2 regions of the Salinibacter sp. 10B genome follow, and region 2 is predicted to be linked to the other one. Evidence: riboswitches for the same ligand, from Rfam matches in the RefSeq annotation. Region 2 holds a riboswitch; the other holds the start of a gene.
The links. Region 2 has a riboswitch for thiamine pyrophosphate ahead of tenA (thiaminase II). Riboswitches for the same ligand answer to the same signal wherever they lie in the genome.
Positions count from the first base shown of each region.

Region 1: linked by a shared signal. The riboswitch ahead of BSZ35_RS08740 (TonB-dependent receptor) and the one ahead of tenA (thiaminase II) in region 2 are both predicted to bind thiamine pyrophosphate.

Region 1 is NZ_MQWC01000004.1:2,087,120-2,090,317, reverse strand. Features, by position in the region: gene BSZ35_RS08750 (hypothetical protein) at 1-532, shown strand, start outside; gene BSZ35_RS08745 (DUF429 domain-containing protein) at 801-1,544, shown strand; TPP riboswitch at 1,729-1,834, shown strand; gene BSZ35_RS08740 (TonB-dependent receptor) at 1,950-3,198, shown strand, end outside.
Region 2 is NZ_MQWC01000004.1:3,138,748-3,141,945, forward strand. Features, by position in the region: gene BSZ35_RS12805 (hypothetical protein) at 182-769, shown strand; gene tenA (thiaminase II) at 969-1,688, opposite strand; TPP riboswitch at 1,764-1,867, opposite strand; gene BSZ35_RS12815 (wax ester/triacylglycerol synthase family O-acyltransferase) at 2,066-3,198, opposite strand, start outside.

The DNA.
Region 1 (3,198 bases), 1.1 Mb from region 2:
CCTGTTCCTGGCCGCGCAGATTACCGATGGGCTCATCGAACCGATCTCTAGCGACACGTGGCGTCTGGATCTGAGCATTGCCGGACAGGAGGTCTGGGTGTCCGGCGGGCCGTCCACCACCAGTCACGGTACGCTGATTAACCAGCTGGAGGATCCGAATTACTTCCTGATTCACTCCCTTTCGGAGAAGCAAATGCACCTGTTTCTGGTTGGGTACGACGTGAACGGCCTTGCCGGCCGGGCCGGAGGGATCGGGTCGCCGAGCGGAGGATGGGGCGGAGGCAGTGGGGACAATCACCTCTTCAGCGAGGTGCTTTCCTCCCGGAGTCTGCACATCAATCGACTGATCCTCACCCACGAGGTCGGTCACCTGATTGGCGGGCACCACGGACACTCGATTACGAGCGGATGCTCGGGGTCGATGTGCGGACGCTCGATCATGAACCACACGATCACAAACGCTCAGGAGTACTTCTACAGCGATGCCAACGACGAGGAGATCAGCGACGTGATCGATGCGGTTCTGCCGTAGCGATTCTGTGGAGCGACCCTACCGGCCGGCGGTTTGAAGCTGATTCAAGACGTCCAGTCGGTATGCCCGTCCCGAGAAGGGGGACGGGCATTTTCTTTTGGGGCCGGAGATTGGTGTCGTCGTTTCCTTTTTGAAGAAAAAGGAGGACGGGCGTTGAGGGGACGTTGCTCGGAGAGAGGGGGGCGTACGGAACGCACTGCGGATCGGAAGCGGTCTCTCCGGGTTCAGAGCAACGGGTTCGACCGGAATAGAGACGCAGATCAATGCGATGACCGACGAGGCTTCCTCAGCAGAGTGGGTGGCCGGGGCTGATGGGTTTCGAGACGGTTGGGCCATTGTGCTTTGGCAACCCACGACCGGGACGATACGGCGACGCACGGTGGACGCCGTGGAGGCGCTGCTCGATCTGCCGGAGGCGCCAGCGGTGACGGGCATCGACATGGTGATTGGGTGCCCGGAGCAGGCCGAGCCGGGCGGACGGGCCTGCGACCAGGCTGCGCGCAAGCTGTTGGGGCATCCGCGCGGGGCGAGTGTTTTTTCGGCCCCCGCGTACGACACTCTTCAGGCTGATACCTACGAGGAGGCTCTCCGTCGCAATCGCGCCAGCGGACCGGACGCGCCCGGTCTTTCGAAGCAGGCCTTCCACCTGCTGCCGAAGCTGCGGGCCCTGGCTGCACGGATGACTCCTCAGCGCCAGCAGCGCGTCCGCGAGGTACATCCCGAGCTCTCTTTCTATGCTATGAATGGGGACGCGCCGGTTGAGGCGAAAAAGAAGAGCCGGGAGGGGCGCGATGAGCGCGTGCGCTTGTTGCAGAAAAATGGGATTCCGGACGTTGAGGAGGCCGTCGCAGCGGTCGCAGAAGGAGCGCTCGGGGCAGACGATGTGATCGATGCCCATGCCGCCTGCTGGACGGCCCGGCGGATTCGTGAGGGCACAGCCGAGCGGTGCCCACCGGAGACCGAACCGGCCCCAGAAAGTGCACAGGGATTGCGCATGGAAATCTGGCGGTGAGCCCGCATCAGGGATGGTTGGCTTATACCGGCGACCATGTTTTGCACCGAATGGTTGTGCTCAAAAGGAACTCGCCGTATTAGTGCGTCCATCTGAATCTGTAATTCATCCATAGCTGAGCCAATAGCGTCCTCCGGGCGCAGAAACACGCGGTGCCGCCTCCGGTATCCGAATTGACATTTGAAATGACTGCTGGGGGCGTCCCGGCGCGCTGCTGCGTCGGGGCTGAGACCGTACCCTTCGAACCTGACCCGGTTCATACCGGCGTAGGGAAGAAGCAGGCGATGGCTGGTCCGTGGCGGGCCAGTTCGGTTGTCGCCGCCCCCATCCGTGTCGATGGTGGCGGCGTTTGTATTGTCCCCCATCGGCGCGCCGCTTGCTCGTTCACATCTGCTTGGCGCGACGATGATCTTGCTTCGTTCTCTCCAGTCGTTCGTTTTTGTCCTTTTGTTTAGTGTTGCTGCGCTCCTTCCGGCGCACGGCCAGTCTACCCAATCGGCGGCCGTTATCGGACGCGTGGTTGAGTCTGATCCGTCTCAACCTTTACCCGGAGCAAACGTGGTCCTGCGCAATCCGGCCACCGGGCAGCGTCGCTACGGGACCTCCACGGATTCAACCGGTCGGTTTATCCTGCGCGGCGTGGCTCCGGGCCGCTACCGGCTTGCGGTGAGCTTCGTGGGCTACGAGCGCCACACCGAACGCCTCATCCTTGCTGCCGGCGAGACGAGGCGCGACACGATTGCGCTCCATCCCCGCTCGCTGGCCCAGGACGAGGTCGTCATTTCCACGCGACGGGCGCAGCAACGGGTCGCCCCCGTTACCGTCAGCAACCTCACGACCGACGAGGTGGACCGACGCCTCGGGGTTCAGGATCTCCCGGCACTGCTGGAAGAGATGCCGTCGACCACCTCCTATTCCGAAAACGGCAATGGGATCGGGTATTCGACCCTCTCCATCCGCGGCTTCGACCAACGCCGAATTGCGGTGTCGATCAACGGCGTGCCGCAGAACGACCCAGAGGACTTCAACGTGTTCTGGGTGAACCTCTACGGCATGGAATCTTCGATCGAGGACGTGCAGGTGCAGCGTGGGGCGGGGGCGTCGCTGTACGGCTCCGTAGGCATCGGCGGGGCCATCAACATCGTCACCGATCCGTTCGAGCCGGAGCCGTACCTTCGCGTTCGCACGGGGGCCGGGTCGTTCGACACGCAGCGCTACTCGGTGACGGCCAACAGCGGCCTGCTCGGCGATCGCTATGTTCTCAACGCTCGCGTCAGCCGCGTCGTGTCGGACGGCTACCGCCGCAATGCGTGGACCGAGTTCAATCGCTTCTTCGGCGGAATTGCGCGCTACGGTGAGCGGTCCACCCTCAAAATCCAGGCCTTTGGGGGATTGCAGATGGACGGATTGGCGTTTAGTGGCATTCCAAAGTCGGCCAACGACAACGAGACGGCGCGCCGGCAGAATCCGAGTGCTGCCGCCAACGACCAAGAGCGCTTTCGACCGCCCCAGGTCCACCTCAATCATGAGTGGCGCGTGTCGCCGGACTGGTCGCTTGACCAGACGGCCTTCTGGATTCGGGGCGTCGGCTACTTCGACTACGGTGCCAATTACCGATCCGCCGATTATCTGCGTCTTCCGGACGACGTCACCC
Region 2 (3,198 bases):
TGAAGGGGGGACCCGAAACAGGAGAGCGGAGTCTTTTCAAAGATGGAGACTCCAGTGTGACTCGTTTCTCCTGGACCAATTCCGAGAGTGGACTGCATTCTCGGCGAGGGTCCCCCAGTACGCAATCCGTCGGGCGGACAGCTTCAGTACAAAATGATTTTCCACCAACGGCTTCCCTCTCTTGGGCACCGTCAACCCTTCTTCGAAACCGGATTCCTCATCGGACGCACCAACTGGGTCCTCCTCTTCGAATGAGTCGGACATCTACGAGAAGTGGCTGGTGCGCATTCTATTGACGCTGGCCTTTGGGCTGGCCTTTGGGATTGAGGGGATGACGCTGCTCCGCTCGTATCTGTTCTACGGCGACGAGGCGAAAACGTCGACTGAGACGCAGCGGCCCGTGCTGGAGGAGGGCGGCAGGCTTGTACCGTCGCTGGCACCGGATATTCGGGTGTGGCGTCTCCGCGTCCGTGCCACCGATGAGGCGTGGACCTTCATGCTCACGGCCCGGCCCGACACGGCGCTGGAGCGACGCACGACGCTCACATTCGACCGCCTCACGGCGACCAACGGAGCGGAGCGCACCACGGCCCCGAGCTACACGTGGGCGCCGTCCGACACGACCTCGTTCACGGCGTCCTGGACCCTCCCGGTCGGGCAGCGCCCCGATGCCCTCACGATCACGGCGACGGCGACGAGTGCCCCCGACTCCACTGTGTCAGCAACCCGCACGATGGATGTGGGACACGTGCCCGTGCGGATGCAGTGACGCTCCCTTCCCGGATCGCACGAGCTTCGTTCGAGGGCAAAACGAAATCTGTCTTCCGTAGCGTCCCCAAACAGGACGTGATGCGTGAATCGTGAGTCGTGACGTCCGGGGTTGTCTTCACGTATCACGCCTCACGCTTCACGGATCAGCCATCATCGGCGCCCCAACTCGTCATTCGCTACTCGCAATTCGCCACTGCCTAGACTGGCCATTCCTGCTGCGTCCAGGCCTGATTCCAGAACATCCACTCGTACCGAACGCTGGTGGTAAAGGCCGTGCGGGCGCCTTCGCGGGCAGACTCATCCGCCGCCTCCGCAAAGCGCTGTAGCCGCGCCAGGAGGTTGTCCATGTATTCGTGAAAGTCCGGATCGCGGTACATCTCCAACCACTCCGCATACGGATGATCGTCGGGCACGGCCCCCATTTCCCGCTCCAGCCGTTGGCCTAACTCGATGTAGAGCCACGGACACGGCGTGAGGGCGGCCACCGCCTCCACGAGCGTGCCCCGCTGCGCCCGCTCCAGCATGTGATTCTGGTAGGCGCGATTGTTCGGTGTCAGCGTGAGGTCGCGAATGTCGTCAGGCCCATACCCCAGCTCTTCTCCATATCCTTCATGGAGTTCGCCCTCTACGACAACAGCGAGGCGGGCGGCGTCGATGAACCAGAGCTTATCGTCCGGGTCCGGACAGCGGGTAGAGACGAGGGACGCGGCATCGGCAAAGGCCTCCAGGTAGCGCGCGTCCTGCATCTGGTAGAATTTAAATCGCTCCGGGTCGAGCGAGCCGTCGGCCAGGGCGTGCACGAACGGGTGATCGACAGCTTCGTCCCAGGCCTTGCGGACGTGCTCCAGGCACGACTGGGCAAACGGCGGGACGGTGTACGGGCGAGTGTCGATGGGGGCAGCAAGCGTTTCAGGCATGGCGTCGTAGTAGAATGGCTTCGCAAAACGGATGCGATGTGAAAAGGCGAAGCCAGAGATGATACGCACGCCTGGTGGCCCCAGGTCTTGCTTTCCTTCGCCGGTGTGAACCGGATCAGGTTCGAAGGGACTCTCTCAGCCCGGTCGCCGTACGGCGCCGCACACCCCTAGCTTCGTTTTCAAACGTACTGACAGCGTGGGTCAGGATCAAGGTGGAGCAATCGTGCCAGAGCGATTGCGTCTTGATATTGGCGTCTGAATTTGATGGCTGACAGACCGGGCGGGTTCTCGCCCACTCGTCCCAGGTACAGCCGAATAACAGAAGGGCAAAGATGATTTTATCACATACACGCCTCTGAGGATTGGAGCCCCACGCATCAGGCTGGCACGGGCACCACGCGTTTCTGCAAAGCCGTGACCTCTTCCTCAATGGCCCTCGCGATGATCGAAGGCTCCGCCACCACCCCGCCATCCGTCATCACGCCCACCGTGAGGCCTCCGTCGTAGCTGAGAATGCTGATACCGAGGCCAAGGTGCACGGGATGGGGCACCCAGAACACGAGACCTTCGAGTGTTCGTCCGGCGAAGGCGTGCCGGTGCGTTGGCCCGGTGACATTGGTGAGGACCGCCGTGGCCTTGCTTGCAAACAGGTCGGCGGCAGCGTCCTCGATCCACGCCGGGAGCTGGCCAAACAGGCCCAGAATACCCAGAAAAACGTGTGCTTCCGGCGAGTGCTTGATGGCATCCATCCCGCTTTTGGCTGCCCGAAGCCGGGCCGCGGGATCGGTCTCATTCACGGGGAGGGGGAGAAAGGTGAGGCCGAAGGCATTGCCGAGCTCCAGGGCCCGTCCCTCGGGGCGCAGGTCGACGGGCACAATCGCTCGGAGAGACGGGAGGGCCTCCGTTGTGTCGTGGTCGAGCAGGTAGTGGCGCAGAGCGCCCGCCACGGCGGCCACCAGCACGTCGTTGACGGTGGCGTCGGCCCCGCGTCCGATTGCTTTTACGTCGGCCAAGGGAAAGGGCTTGGTGTGGGCCAAGCGTCGGGTTCCGTTCAGCGCTCCATGGAGCGGCGTCGGCGGGTCGGCCGGCTCAAGCACCGATCCCGCGGCGATGCCGACGCCCTCGACCACCGTTGGCAGATGCTGGAGGGTGTCGACGGGATGGCAAAATCGTTCGATGCCCACTCGGAGTCCGGTCCAAAGCCCACGCCTTGTACGGTCGAAGAGAGAGGTGGCCCTCGGCAGGCTGGGTTGTGCGGGAGTGGACGGAATGGAGGCCGAGGCGTCGACCGGATCCAGCAGGTGCCGGGCAAGCGCGACCGATCCGGTGCCGTCGGCCATGCAGTGGTGAAATCGAATCACGAGAGCACTGGTCTCGCCCCGATCAATGACGTAAGCCTGCCACAGCGGGCGATCCGGCGGAAGCGGCCTCGAGGCAAGATCCCCGACGAGGTCAAGGAGGTCCGACTCGTCCCCCGAGCCGGGTCCTCTCAGTGCCTGTACGTGGGGGG